4 regions of the Streptomyces sp. NPDC006140 genome follow, and region 2 is predicted to be linked to each of the others. Evidence: riboswitches for the same ligand, from Rfam matches in the RefSeq annotation. Region 2 holds a riboswitch; each other region holds the start of a gene.
What was found. A riboswitch is a leader RNA that binds a small molecule or an ion and turns the genes downstream of it on or off. The one in region 2 is predicted to bind cyclic di-AMP.
Positions count from the first base shown of each region.

Region 1: another riboswitch for cyclic di-AMP. It lies ahead of ABZ386_RS27920 (NlpC/P60 family protein); the one in region 2 lies ahead of ABZ386_RS06015 (C40 family peptidase).
Region 3: another riboswitch for cyclic di-AMP. It lies ahead of ABZ386_RS25630 (hypothetical protein); the one in region 2 lies ahead of ABZ386_RS06015 (C40 family peptidase).
Region 4: another riboswitch for cyclic di-AMP. It lies ahead of ABZ386_RS11365 (peptidoglycan DD-metalloendopeptidase family protein); the one in region 2 lies ahead of ABZ386_RS06015 (C40 family peptidase).

Region 1 covers NZ_JBEXTS010000011.1:328,107-331,646, forward strand. The annotation lists gene ABZ386_RS27915 (hypothetical protein) at 1-727, opposite strand, end outside; gene ABZ386_RS27920 (NlpC/P60 family protein) at 805-1,971, opposite strand; cyclic di-AMP (ydaO/yuaA leader) riboswitch at 1,980-2,150, opposite strand; gene pcrA (DNA helicase PcrA) at 2,463-3,540, shown strand, end outside.
Region 2 covers NZ_JBEXTS010000002.1:169,080-172,619, reverse strand. The annotation lists gene ABZ386_RS06025 (ATP-dependent Clp protease proteolytic subunit) at 1-243, shown strand, start outside; gene ABZ386_RS06020 (hypothetical protein) at 251-559, shown strand; cyclic di-AMP (ydaO/yuaA leader) riboswitch at 918-1,130, shown strand; gene ABZ386_RS06015 (C40 family peptidase) at 1,134-1,607, shown strand; gene ABZ386_RS06010 (DUF6328 family protein) at 1,688-2,332, shown strand; gene ABZ386_RS06005 (ATP-binding protein) at 2,414-2,872, opposite strand; gene ABZ386_RS06000 (helix-turn-helix transcriptional regulator) at 3,085-3,540, shown strand, end outside.
Region 3 covers NZ_JBEXTS010000010.1:229,612-233,151, reverse strand. The annotation lists gene ABZ386_RS25645 (WYL domain-containing protein) at 1-575, opposite strand, end outside; gene ABZ386_RS25640 (DUF3224 domain-containing protein) at 692-1,114, shown strand; tRNA gene ABZ386_RS25635 (tRNA-Thr) at 1,201-1,274, shown strand; gene ABZ386_RS25630 (hypothetical protein) at 1,370-1,606, opposite strand; cyclic di-AMP (ydaO/yuaA leader) riboswitch at 1,612-1,793, opposite strand; gene ABZ386_RS25625 (aminoglycoside phosphotransferase family protein) at 2,225-3,121, opposite strand; gene ABZ386_RS25620 (zinc-binding dehydrogenase) at 3,311-3,540, opposite strand, start outside.
Region 4 covers NZ_JBEXTS010000003.1:425,420-428,959, reverse strand. The annotation lists gene ABZ386_RS11370 (DUF6250 domain-containing protein) at 1-320, opposite strand, end outside; gene ABZ386_RS11365 (peptidoglycan DD-metalloendopeptidase family protein) at 494-1,414, opposite strand; cyclic di-AMP (ydaO/yuaA leader) riboswitch at 1,419-1,579, opposite strand; gene ABZ386_RS11360 (alpha-galactosidase) at 1,890-3,540, opposite strand, start outside.

The sequences.
Region 1 (3,540 bases), on a different contig from region 2:
AACGGCGCCGGGGCCAGAAGAGCTCCGCCGTGAACAGGGCCACGCAGCAGACCGCGGTGAGCACGAGCAGCGTGACGGTGACCCTGCCGAGGACGTCGTGGTCCTCGTCGTTCCACAGGTACAGACGGCCGCTGCCGGCGCTGAGGAGCCTCGCCCCGGCCAGCGCCGAGACGGCGAGCGCCCCGCCCAGGAGCCAGTGGTCCCCGGGCCCCTCGGCCACCTGCCGCGGCTCGAAGCGGAACAGGGCGAGGCAGTAGAGCACGAGCCCCAGCCAGAACAGCGTCAGGGCCGCGTGCGCGAGCCAGGCCACCGACTCGGCGGCGGCGAGCGTGGCACCGAGCACGGCGAGGCCCTGGGTGGCCACGCAGCGCAGGAACACGGTCCCGTGCCGCTCCCTGGCCGCCGCGACGAGCAGCACGGCCCAGAGCGGCGCGGCGAGCGCCAGCAGCGCCGCGGCCGGGCGCTGCAGGCCGGCCGCGGAGAAGCCGGTGCCGGTGACGGCGGTCGCGGCCACCCAGGTGAGCGCCGCCGCCGATGCCCTCCGCCAGGCCGGCCGAGGCAGCCGCAGCAGGGCGTGCGCGACCGCCCCCAGCCAGCCCGCGCAGGCCAGGGCGAGGGCGATCCGGGACAGAACCTCGTACCCCGCCGAGTCGAGACCGACCGACAAGGTGCCGGTCGTCAGGGCGTAGGTCGCCCACAAGGTGACATACGGGGAGGGGTCGGACATGGCCCCGATGCTAGAGAGCGCCGCGCACAGGACGAGAGGGGCACGCGCGCGTGCCCCTCAAAAACGTCCAGGACTTCTCAGGCGGGCCGCACCACGCTGTGGATCGCCGACTCGCCGTCGTAGTAGATCGACTCCTCGCGCACGTAGGTGCCGGGCTTCGGGGCGTGGATCATCATGCCGTTGCCGATGTACATGCCCACATGGGTGACGTCGTCGTAGAAGAAGACCAGGTCACCGGGCTGGGCCTGGGAGAGGGGGACCGTGGTGCCGGCGGTCACCTGGTCGTAGGTCGTGCGCGGCAGGGTCACCCCGGCGGCCTTCCACGCGGCCTGGGTGAGGCCGGAGCAGTCGTAGGAGCCGGGACCGACGGCGCCCCACACGTACGGCTTGCCGATCTGGGCGCGGGCGAAGGCGAGGGCCTTCTCGGCCTTGGTGGCGTACGAGGAGTCGGCCGGGGCGGTCGAGGAGGTGCCGGAGCCCGGCGCCGGGGAGCCGCTCTCCTGCTGCTGGGGAGCCTGGTCCTGGGCCTGCTGCTGGGCGGCCTGCTTCCGGGCCAGCTCGGCGGCCTTGCGGGCGGCCTCCTGCTGCTTCTGCTTCTCGATCGCCGCCAGTCGCGCCTTCTCCTCGGCGGTCAGCTGCGACAGCAGCTGGCGTGCGTCGGCGAGCTTCCGCTGGACGGTGGCCTTGGCGGTCTTCAGGTCGCCCTGGGACTCGGTGAGCGTCGTGAGGCTCTCCGTGGCCTCCTGGCGCTTCTTCATCGTCTCGGACTGCTGGGTGACGTAGTCGTCGACCGCGACCTTCTGACGGCCGGTCATCCGGTCCATCAGCTGCGTCTGGTCGAAGTAGTCCTGCGGGGTGTCCGCGAGCAGGAACGTCGCCGTGTCCGGGGCGGAGGCGCCGGTGCGGTACTGGGCGGCGGCGAAGGAACCCAGCTCCTCCCGCGCCTCGTTGAGCTTCTGGGTGCGCTGGGCGACGTCGTCGAGGAGGGTGTCGACGCGCTTGCGCTGCTTCGCGGTCTTCTCCTTGGCCGCGTTGTACTTGTCGGTCGCCGACTCGGCCTGGCGGTACAGGTCGCCGACCTTCTTCTCGACTTCCTCCAGGCTGGGCTTCTCGTCGGCCTCGGGGGCTGCGTTGGCCGACTGGGACAGCAGGGCCACGGAGGTGAGGGCCGCCGTTGCGAGGGCGGGGGTCCGTATGCCTGCCACGCGCGTACCCGTAGGACGCGACTTGCGGTGCGACGCCAAGGGAGGCGACTCCTTCCATGCTCCGCCTACCGGGTTAGCTGTCGGGTTCGGGCGGGTATCTCGGAAGGGTTGCCCTACGGCCTGCTCCGCTAGGGGAGTCGGGCCGATTCACCCCAAGGTCTCGGTGGGTCCCCGGCTCCGGCTGCTCGGCGGCGCGCCGGACTCGGCGGAGGCCGCGCGGCCCGGCGACGTTCGCCGGTGGGGGTCATGCGGCCCGTTCGCACCGTAGCCAACTCGTGTGGCTCCTGTGAAGGTTGATGGGTGATATGCCCGATACATTTTCGTGACCTTATTCATGGGCGTCGCCGAGAGTGGGCGATCAAGGGGGATTGGTCACGGGTTATCCGCGATTGTGATGCCGTCGCGGGGTGTGATCACGCCACGCTGGAGGGTGACAACGCGCCCCCGGGTGGTCGGCGGGGGCCCGGGTCGGGGCGATGTTCTCAGGGCGGCGGCGGGCTGTCAGTGGGGCGCCCTAGACTCGGAGAGCGATGAGCAGCCTCTTTGACGACAGCTTCCTGGCGGACCTCCAGGCCCAGCGGGGCCCCGCGGACGAGCCCCCGCCGCCGCCCGAGGACGATCACGCTCCGGAGTCGATTCCGGACGATCTGTTCGGCGGGAAGTTCGACGTGCCGCCGGACCGGGACGCCTACTACCGCGACGGCGCCCCACGCCCGGTCGTGGACACGGCCGCCCTCCTGGAGGGGCTGAACGACAACCAGCGCGCCGCCGTCGTCCACTCCGGCTCCCCGCTGCTCATCGTGGCCGGCGCCGGCTCCGGCAAGACCCGTGTGCTCACGCACCGCATCGCCCACCTGCTCGCCGAGCGCGGCGTGCACCCGGGCCAGATCCTCGCGATCACCTTCACCAACAAGGCCGCCGGGGAGATGAAGGAGCGCGTCGAGCAGCTCGTCGGTCCGCGCGCCAACGCCATGTGGGTGATGACCTTCCACAGCGCGTGCGTGCGCATCCTGCGCCGGGAGAGCAAGAAGCTCGGCTTCACGTCCTCGTTCTCGATCTACGACGCCGCCGACTCCAAGCGTCTGATGGCCCTGGTCTGCCGCGACCTGGACCTCGACCCCAAGCGTTTCCCGCCCAAGTCCTTCAGCGCCAAGATCAGCAACCTGAAGAACGAGCTGATCGACGAGGAGGACTTCGCCGCCCAGGCCTCCGACGGCTTCGAGAAGACCCTCGCCCAGGCCTACGCGATGTACCAGTCGCGGCTGCGCGAGGCGAACGCCCTCGACTTCGACGACCTGATCATGACGACGGTCAACCTGCTCCGCGCCTTCCCGGACGTCGCCGAGCACTACCGCCGCCGCTTCCGGCACGTGCTGGTCGACGAGTACCAGGACACCAACCACGCCCAGTACGCCCTGGTCCGCGAGCTGGTCGGCACCACCGAGCACCCCGTCGACGTGCCGCCCGAGGCCGAGATCCCGCCCGCCGAGCTGTGCGTGGTGGGCGACGCCGACCAGTCGATCTACGCCTTCCGCGGCGCGACGATCCGCAACATCCTCCAGTTCGAGGAGGACTACCCGGACGCGACGACGATCCTGCTGGAGCAGA
Region 2 (3,540 bases):
TCGCTGCCCGAACCGGTCCACGGCCAGGCCAGCGATCTGGCGATCCAGGCCGACGAGTTGACGCGCATCCGGACGCGCATGGAGGAGCTGCTCGCGCGGCACACGGGCCGCACCCCGGAGCAGGTCGGCGCGGACATCGAGCGGGACAAGATCCTCACCGCCCAGGAGGCGGTGGAGTACGGCCTGGTGGACCGGGTCCTCCCCAACCGCGAGGCCATCCTGGCCACGCCGACCGGGCGGTGAGGCTCCGGTGCTGCCGCCCGAACTGCCGCCGCTGCCCGCGCTGACGCGCGCCGAGGCGGAGTTGATCGACCGTTACCTCGACGTCGTCGACCTGCTCGGCCGGATCAATCCGGCGCTGCACGGCGACACCTACCGCGGGCTGCGTGCCGCCCAGGCCCTGGTCGGCAAGGCGACCGCGCTGCGTGACGCGTTGACCCTGATGCACCAGCGGGGCGAGACGGAACTGCACGCCGGCACGCTGGCCCGGGCCCTGCGCGTGCTGGACGGTGAGCGGCGCACGGCCAGGCTCACGCTGCCGCCCGAGTCCGTCAGCTGACGCGGCTCGGACGGCCGTTGACGCGGATCCGACGGCCCGGGCGCCCGTTCTGCCGACGGAGCGTCCCGGGCCTGAGTCGAAACGGACCGAACGACGTACCCCTGTTCGGAGTAGACAGGGATCCTTTTTCTGGACCCCCTCAGTTGCGCAACGCGCGTAGCCGTGGGGCGGAATGGGACATTCCATGCCTGGTCCGAAGGTCCGCGGAGCAGTAGACGGTGGCTCGAACACAGACGTGTCCACCCGAACGGGTGAGTGGTGAGTAACAACACAAATCCCCGGTTCCGTTGGGATTTCGGGTCAAGCATGAGTCAAGATCCCTGTCTGACGACAAGCCCCCGCCACAGCGGCGGGGCGATCCGGGCGGACGCCGAGTCCTGCCGCCGCCCGGATGACCGGTCGACAGAAGTGGATCGGCAGGAGTGGAGGACCCAAGCACGACGGGTCGCCGGGACGGTCACGCCATGACCGGGTCCGAGCAGCCCTTGGGGTGAAGCCGCGTCAGCGGCCGGGCAACTTCGCCAGCCCGAATCCGACAGGTCATCCTTCACAGGCGGCTGACGAAGGGTTGCGCATGACTGCGCTCAATCGTGTCCCGTCGCTCATGGCCCGGGCCGGAACGGCCTCGGCCCTCACCATCGCCGCGGTGGGCGGCTCGATCGTGGCCCCCGGCTTCTCCTCGGAGGCCGCGGCAGCCACACCTGCGACGAAGGCACTCCAGATCGCGGCCTCGAAGAAGGGCTCGCCCTACAAGTACGGCGCCACCGGGCCGCACCGGTTCGACTGCTCCGGGCTCACGCTGTACTCGTTCAAGAAGGCCGGCAAGAAACTGCCCCGCACGGCCGCCCAGCAGTACAACAAGACCCGCCACATCTCCGCCAAGAACCGCAAGGCGGGGGACCTGGTGTTCTTCCACTCGGGCAAGAGCGTGTACCACGTCGGTATCTACGCGGGTAAGAACAAGCTCTGGCACGCCCCGAAGACCGGGGACGTGGTGCGGCTGCAGAAGATCTGGACCAAGAGCGTCTGGTACGGGCGCGTGAAGTAGCCGCCCGGCGTGCGGCGGCGTCCTGACGCGCCGCCGCACGCCGGAGCGTGATACGGGCTCACGTGGTTACCCGTCCCCCCATGGCCGAGCACCGTCCCTGCACCGCACGCAACGAGACGCCGCTGCAGCGCGCCGACCGCAACTTCGTCGAGCTGCTCCAGGAACTCCGCGTCACCCAGACGGGCGTACAGATCCTCTTCGCCTTCCTGCTGTCGCTCGCCTTCACCTCGCGCTTCGAGGACCTCGACACGGTCCAGCGCGTCACCTACGTCATCACGCTGCTGCTGGCGGTCCTGGCCGCGGCGCTGTTCACCGCGCCGGCCGCGCTGCACCGCTCGCTCTTCCAGCAGGGCGCCAAGCCGCGCATCGTGCAAGTCTCCTCGCGCCTGGCCACCACCGGCCTGGTCGTGCTCGTGTTCGCGTTCAGCGGTTCCGTGCTGCTGGTGGTCGATGTGACGACCGGCCGGGCCGGCGGCATCGCCGCGAGCGTGGCGACCTTCCTGGTCTGCGTCGGCCTGTGGGGGCTGCTCCCCCGGCTGGTGCGGCGGGCGGGCCTGCGTGACGAGACGGCCGGGACGGCGGAGGAACCGGCCTCACCCCGGTCGGGAACCGTCAGGGTTCCGGCGCAGCTGCGGGACACCGTCAGGCAGCCGTCGGCGCTGCGGGGAACGGCACCGCTTCGGGGAACGGCACCGCGTCGGGAGGCGTCGGCGCGACGCCGGTGACACGGGCGGTGGCGGCCGGCGCGCAGGGGGCCGGGCCGGTGCTTCGGTGCCCGAGACGCCCGGGGATGCGCCGCTGTGACGTTACGGCTCCTGCTGTCCCGCCGCCGTCACCGGCTGGGCCGGGACCGTCCAGGGGAGTTCGACGGAGATGGTCTTGCCGCCCTCACGGGTGGGGCGGACGCGGAGCCTGCCGCCGTACTCCGCGGTCAGCCAGCGGATGATGGCCAGGCCGCGGCCGTTGTCCTGCTGGACGGCGGCCGGGAGCCGTCTGGGCAAGCGCGGGTGGCTGTCCGTGACACCGACGCGCAGGTGCTCGTCACGGTCGAGCTCGACGTCCACCGTGAACGTGGGCGACTGTCCGAAGGTGTGCTGGACGGCGTTGGTGGCGAGTTCGGAGATGATGAGCCGGATGGTGTCGGACACTTCCGTGTCCGCCGGCAGGCCCCACTCCGCCAGCGTGCCCACCACGTAGGCGCGCGCTGCGGAGACCGAGGCGGGATCGCTCGGCAGAGTGACGGAGGCTTCCAAATGGTCTGCCATGGCGACGTCGTCCCTTTCCCACGGGACCGCAGGCCGACACGGAGCGGAAGGTTCGAGTACGGTCCCGGACTGGTGCTTCGTCGCCAGACTGCCACCAGAACACCCATGAAGGACGGCGATCCACCAAGATATGCATATATCTGTCGCTCAAAGCGGTGAACTCTGCGACGCGAGACCGTATTTGGGTGGCTCGGAAGGAGTAAGGAGGAGCCATGCAGCACGGTCCCGCGGTGCGCCGGCGGAAACTGGGCGCCGAACTGCGTGCGCTGCGCACCTCGGCGGGGCTCACCAGCGGTGAGGCGGCCCGGCTGGTGGGCTGGCACCAGTCGAAGGTCAGCCGGATCGAGACGGGCACGAGTGGGGTGAAACCGGCCGATGTGCGGTTACTCCTCGACGCCTACGGTGTGGCAGACTCCCAACTTCGCGAGTTGCTCATGGTGTTGGCGGGGTCCGAGGACAGCGACGGCCGGCACCACTGGTGGCACGCCTACCGCGGGGTGCTGCCGCCGACCTATCGGGATTTCATCAGCCTGGAGTCCCAGGCCAGCGCGATGCGCACCCTGGAGACCACCGTCGTCCCGGGCCTGCTCCAGACGCCCGAGTACGCGCGTGCGGTGACGAGGGCCGCGGTGGAGGGGCTGTCGGAGGACCGGCTCGACACACTCGTC
Region 3 (3,540 bases), on a different contig from region 2:
CGGACGGCCTCCTCCGCCAGGGCGACCAGGTACCAGATGCCGCCCTTCAGGACGAGCCCCAGCGGCCGCACCTCCCGGTGCACCTCGCCGCGCCACCGCCGGTAGTGCACGCGCAGCGCCCGCTGCTCCCACACGGCCGCCGCGACCGCCTCCAGGCACGGCACCGGGTCGGCCTCCCGGAACCAGGCCGGCGCGTCCAGGTGGAACCGCTCCTTGACCCGGCGCGCCTGCCCGGCGAGCTCCGCGGGCAGGGCGGCCTGCACCTTCAGCTGGGCGCTGGCCAGTACCGCGCCGAGCCCCAGGTCCCGCGCGGGGCCGGGCATCCCGGCGAGGAACAGCGACCCGGCCTCGGCGTCGGTCAGGCCGGTCAGCCGCGTCCGGTACCCGTCGACCAGCCGGTAGCCGCCCTCGGGCCCCCGGTCGGCACAGACCGGCACACCCGCCGCGCCCAGCGCCTCGACGTCCCGGTAGACCGTCCGCACCGACACCTCCAGCTCGGCGGCCAGCTCGAGCGCGGTCATGCGCCCGCGGTTCTGGAGCAGCAGGAGCAGGGAGAGGAGCCGGTCGGCGCGCATGGGGGCCATTGTGCGGTGTCCGGGGGCGTACCTGACAGGAGATGTCAGGTACGCGGATCAGGCTGGGTCCCAGACGCCTTCACGGCCCGCCCGGGCCCCTGACGAGAGGACCGCCCATGCCCGGCTCCCGTACCACCGCCACCACGGGTCACTTCACTTTCGCCGACTGGCAGGAACGCGCGCTCGGCCCGGGCGAGGACACGCACCCCCGGCTCGCCCACGCCTCGGTCCGCAACACGTTCAGCGGCGGCATCGAGGCGGCCGGGACGATCTGCGAGTACACCATCGTCTACACCACCCCCAAGACCGGCTCCTTCGCCGGCATGGAGCTGCTCACCGGCCGCCTCGACGGGCGGGAGGGGAGCTTCGCCGTCGAGGAACGCGGGTGGTTCGGCGAGGACGGAACCGTGCACTGCGCCTTCGAGGTGGTGGAGGGCTCGGGCAGTGGGGAGCTGTCCGGGCTGAAGGGGAAGGGCGGCTTCACCGCGCGGCAGGGGGAGGCGGCGGTGGCGTACCGGTTCGAGTACGAGCTGGGATGAGACCGGGCGGACCGGAACTTCGTGGCTCGGGGTAACGGGCTCTGTGTACAGTGGTGCCGCCTCGCGTACGGCGTCGTAGTACGCGCGCCTCCTTAGCTCAGCTGGCCAGAGCAACGCACTTGTAATGCGTAGGTCGTCGGTTCGAATCCGACAGGGGGCTCTGCTGGAACCCCAGGTCAGATGTGTTCTGACCTGGGGTTTTGTCGTCAGTGGATGTGGCGACTCGGACGTTTCCTGACCTGTCCGTGTGCGTGATCAGGACCAGATGTAGGTCATCACCACGAAGATCACGACGAGAAGTCCGAGGGTCACCCCTCCAGCGGTGGTCATAGCCTCGTAGTAGGAGGCTTCCTCCATCACCCTGTGGGCGATGCCCGCAGCACCACCACCGATGATCGCAAGGAGGACTGCGACCCGGGCGTCGTGCAGCTTGTTCCTCGGGGGCTTGTCCCCGGGCCCAGAGAGCTGCGGACCGTCGTGCGTTGCCGTCATGGCTCGCTGCCTTCGTCAGTCGCCTGTGAAGGATGACCTGTCGGATTCGGACTGGCGAAGTTGTCCGGCCGCTGATGCGGCTTCACCCCAAGGGCTGCTCGGTCGGCCATGGCGTGGTCGGGGCCGGCGACCCGTCTTGCTCGGGTCCTCCACTCCTGCCGCTCCATGGATGCAACTGTGACATCCGGACGCCGGCAGGACTCGGCTTACGCCCGGACCGCCCCGTCGTCTGTAACGGGGGCTTGTCGTCAAAGAGATCGTGACTCAGGCCACGCCGAATATCCCAACTCAGACGGGCATTTGTGGGCTTGGTCACCAGCCCTCCATACGGGTGACCGTCAGTGGGATCACCGCTGCTCAGAGGCTAGTTGGCGCATTTTTGGAGTCCTTGATCAGTCCCGTTTGACGAGGGCCCGGTACATCATCTGGAGGGCTCCGCTCGGCGTCGATCGGCCTGCTGTCGATTGACGGAACATCAGATGAACGACTCGCACACGTGCTTGATGTCCGCTCCGGGCTGGTGTTCATGACGACCTGAGGCGGCGCCGGGCGCATGTTTGCGCCCAAGGAGTCGTGCTCCGGCGTGAGAGCCCCCCGGGGGCCCTTGCGTTGTCCAGGTCAGATCTTTCCCGACCTGGGTTTCCTCAGCCGCCGTGCGATTTCCAGCTGGTCGTCATCCAGGGGGCGGCCGTCCTCGATCTCCCACAGGGCGTTCTGGAGGAGGCGGCCGAGGGTCCAGGCCCGGGCTCGGGGGCGGTCCAGGGTGAGGATGTCGGTCATGGCGTCGAAGCGCCAGAGGATGTCGTCGGGGTCGTAGCGGTTGTCGAGGGCCGGCCAGAGTTCGAAGCCGGGGTCGCCTGCCAGGGGCTTGGGGTCGATGGCGAGCCAGGGGGCGCGGTCGGAGGACAGCACGTTCTCGTCGTGCAGGTCCCAGTGGAGGAGGCGGTCGCCCGGTTCGTCCACGACCTCGCGGACGGCGGCCGCGCAGTCCGCGATCAGGGCGCGGGCCTCGGGGTCGGGGATGCGGGGCAGCGCCCACGGGGTCTGGTCGAGCATGGCGCGGGCGATGTCGCCGAGGCGCCGCAGGCCGGGCGGGGCGGGGAAGGAGGTGAGGTGGGCGAGGAGTTCGGCGATGGTGACGACGGCCTGGTGGGGGTCCGGGACGTGGGACAGCATCCGGGTCTCGTCGAGACGCTCCAGCAGCATGGTGCCGGTGGGCTCGTCGTGGTCGAGGAGGCGGACGGCTCCGTCGCCGTCCCAGGCCCGCAGGGCGACCGGTTCGCCTTCGCTCTCCTCGTCGAGGAGCTGGAGTTTGAGGACCGCGGTGGTGCCGTCGCGGCGGACGACCGGGAGGACCAGGGCGGAGACGCCGTGCATGGGCGGTCCGTCGGGTGCCAGCTCCCAGCGGTCGAGGAAGCCGGCCGTCAGGTCGGGCAGTCCGGCGATGAAGGCGCGGCCGGCCTCGCCGTTGAACTTCTCCTGTGATGCCGCCAGTTCACGGGGAATGTCGATCACTTTCGGCACGGTAGTGGGGGTGTGCCGGGTGGGTCATGTGAATTTGCCCGGCCGGTGAAGCGGCGTGGCGGGGGAGTCGCCCGACCGCCCCGCCGGGTGCCGAGGGCGCCGGGCGGGCGGCGTGCGTCAGGGTTCCAGGGCTGTGCGTCAGGGTTCCGGGACTGCGCGTCAGGGCCCGAGGACTGCGCGTCAGGGCTCCAGGACCACCTTGCCCGTCGTCCCCCGGGTCTCCAGCGCGCGGTGCGCGACCGCGGCGTCGGCGAGGGGGAAGCGGTGGACGGCCGGGGTGAGGCGGCCCGCGGCGGCCTCGGTGAGGGCGCGCAGTTCGAGGATGCGGACGGGGTCGGGGCCGCCGGCCTTCTGGAGCATGACGGGGCCGAGGACCTGCTCGGAGACGCCGTCGACGAGGTAGGGCTCGC
Region 4 (3,540 bases), on a different contig from region 2:
TTGAGGTCCGAGACCCGGTCGTTGACCCCGCCCGCGGAGACGGGGGTGGCGGTGTAGGCGAGGACGTACGGGCCCTCGAGCCGCCGCCTGAACCAGACCGTCGCCCCGCTCGGCACGTCGATCTCCAGGACGCCGCGCGAGGCGGTGACGCTGCCGCCGCCCTGCAGTTCGGTCGCCCACTGGCCGAGGCCGCGGCGGAAGTCGTCGTGGGCGATGAGCCGACGATGACCGGGCACGGCGTGTGCGGCCGTCGTCGGGGCGAGGACCGCCAGGGCGGCTCCGGCGGCCAGGGTTCCGAACGCTCTGCGGGTGGTCGGCATGGGACACAGCTCCTTCAGAAAGCGCTTGCACTCACAACGGGATCACTGTGTCCCAACTGCCGTTTCCTGTCGATCCCTTGAACCGGTCGACGGAACGCGCGCACACCGAAGGCCGGACCCGGGGATCGAGGTCCGGCCTTCGGTGGCGTGTCAGGCAGGTGGTCGTGCGTCGGTCAGCCGACGGAGACGCCGTGGGAGCGCAGGAAGGCGACCGGGTCCACGTCCGAGCCGTAGTCCGGCGTGGTGCGGATCTCGAAGTGCAGGTGCGGTCCGGTGACGTTGCCGGTGGCGCCGGACAGGCCGACCTGCTGCCCGGCGGTCACGGTCTGGCCGGCCGAGACGGAGAGCTGGGACAGGTGGGCGTACTGGGCGTAGTAGCCGTCGTTCAGCTTGATGACGACCTGGTTGCCGTACGCGCCGCCCCAGCCGGCGGAGACGACCGTGCCCGCGCCGACGGCCTTGAGGGAGGTGCCGGTCGGGACGACGAAGTCGACACCGGTGTGGTAGCCGCTGGACCACATGCTGCCGGACATGCGGTACGGGGTGCCGACGGTGGCACCGTCCACCGGGGCGGTGTAGCCACTGGCGTTGCTCTCGGCGGCCGGCTTGGCGGCGGCGGGCTTCGCGGCGGTCTCCGCCTTCGCGGCCGGCTTGGGCGCGGAGGACTTCTTCGCGGGCTTCCCGGCCGAGGCCTTCGGCGCGGACGCCTTGGGCGCGCTCGTCGCCGCCTTCTTGCCGATCGAGAGCTTCAGGCCGGGGTGGATCAGCGACGGGTCGTCGCCGACGGCGTCGCGGTTGTCCGCGTAGAGCTTCTTCCAGCCGCCGCTGACGTGCTGCTCGTCGGCGATCTTCGCGAGGTAGTCACCGGCCTTCACGGTGTACGTGTGCGCGCCCGTGGCCTTTTCGGGGGACTTCTTCTCGGCGGCCGGAGCGGACTGGACGGCCTTTTCCGGGGCCGACTGCGGGGTGGCGGCGTGGGCGCCGGCGGCCCCCATGAACGGAAGGGCGAGAGCGGCCCCGCCGGTTCCGGCGACGGCGATGGAGCGGGTGAAACGCTGGGTCTTCGGGCGGCGGTGCTTACCCTTCGCGGGCATGGCGAATTCCTCTCCGGCGCCTACGAGGTGAGCTGTCGGGTGCGGGCTGGAGATGCCCGGCCGCGCCGAGGCGCGGCTTAACCCCAAGCCGTTCCGGGAACCGGAACAGGCGTCGTACCTGTGGGTCCCCCGCTCCTGCCGTACACGGGTCAGTGTGTGCGGGCTCCGGGCGGCGGCAGGATTAGGCGTCCGTCCGGATTGGTGTGGAACGTAAGCGACCAAGACGCAACGGGACAAGCTTGTGGTTGCCTGTGACGGCGTTTTTCTTGACGCGTCGCCACATTTCCCGTCACCGAGCGTGGATTACCGATCTCCCGCTTTCCGCAATGGCCCTGAATAGCGCCGGAATTACGTGAACATGGCGACAACACATCGTCACGAATATGACGATGGTCACGCACCCCGACCACATCTCCTTTACGATCGGGGCACGTTATATCCAAACGACCGAACCGACCTATTCGGACAAGAACGGCTACTTGCACTTAAGCCGGACGACAGTGGCGTCCAGGTCCCCGCGCAGAGCGACCCGCAGCCCGTGGTGCAGCAGTACGGCACCACGGTGAACTTCGCCCGTTTCGAGGCATTCGTACACCGCTGCCGGATCGAGGCCCCGCAGCCGCAGCGCCGGCACGGGCTCGCCGTACCGCTGCGCCTGGAGCCAGGCCAGGACCACGGTCTCGTCGCCGAGGACGTACTGCACCGCGCTCAGGCCGCCCTCCGGGAGCCGCAGCCGGTAGAGGTCGCCGCGTTGCACCACGGGCCGGATCTCCTTGTAGAGCTCCACCCATTCCCTCGCCTCGGCGAGCTCCTCCGGCGTCCACTTCGTGAGGTCCCCACCGACCCCGAGCACCCCGGCCATGGCGCTGACGAACCGGAACCGCAGGGAGCTGGCACGGTGGTTGAGCATGGCGTTCGGGCTGTCGGTGACCCAGGCGGCCATCACGCGCGCGGGGTGGAGCTGGCTGAAGCCGTGCTGGATGGCGAGCCGGTCGAGCGGGTCGGTGTTGTCGGAGGTCCACACCTGGTCCGTGCGACTCAGCACCCCGAGGTCGATCCGGCCGCCGCCGCCCGAGCAGGACTCGAAGGCGACGCCCGGGTGGGCGGCCCGCAGCCGGTCCAGCAGGGCGTACAGGGCGTGCACGTGGTCGACCCAGAGCCGCTGCGGGTAGGGGTCGTCCGGCCAGCCGGCGTCGGTGAAGCAGCGGTTGAAGTCCCACTTGACGTAGTCGATCGGGGCGCTGGAGAGGAGCCCGTCGAGCTGCTCCCACAGGTACTGCTGGACGTCCTCCCGGGCCAGGTTCAGTACGAGCTGATTGCGGAACTCCGTCCGCTTTCGTCCCGGTTGGTACTGCACCCAGTCGGGGTGGGCCCGGTACAGCTCGCTGTCCGGGTTGACCATCTCGGGCTCGACCCAGATGCCGAACTGCATGCCGAGCCCGTGCACCTGGTCGGCGAGCGGCTTCAGCCCGCCGGGGAAGCGGTCGGGGTTGGGCGTCCAGTCGCCGAGCCCGGCCCGGTCGCTGGTGCGCGCCCCGAACCAGCCGTCGTCGACCACGAACAGCTCGACACCCATGGCGGCGGCCCGCTCGGCGAGCGCCCGCTGCTGCTCCTCGGAGATGTCGAACTCGGTGGCCTCCCAGGAGTTGAACAGCACCGGCCGGTCCCGGTCGGCGTCCGGGATCACATGGGCCCGCTGATAGGCGTGCCAGGCCCGGCTCGCCCCGCCGAAGCCGCCGTCGGTCCAGAGCCCGGCGAAGACGGGGGTCGTGTACGACTCCCCCGTGCCCAGCGTCAGCAGGCCCGAGTCGTCGTGGCCGGCGCCGCCGGTGATCTGCACGCGCGCGTCCGGGAGTTGGGCGACGGAGATCCGCCAGGAGCCGGACCAGCCCAGGGCGCAGCCGTAGACCTCGCCGCGCTCCTCGGTCGCGTCGGTGTCGAGCGCGACCCACGGCAGGTGCTGGTGGGAGGTGTGGCCGCGGCGGCTGCCGATCACCTTCTCGCCGTGGGTGAGCGCGGAGCGCGTCAGCCGGGACTCGGCGCCCCAGCGGCCGTGCAGCTGGGACAGCCGCCAGGTGTCACGGTCGGGCAGGGTCCAGGTGGCGGAGTCGGCGCGCAGCACCTCG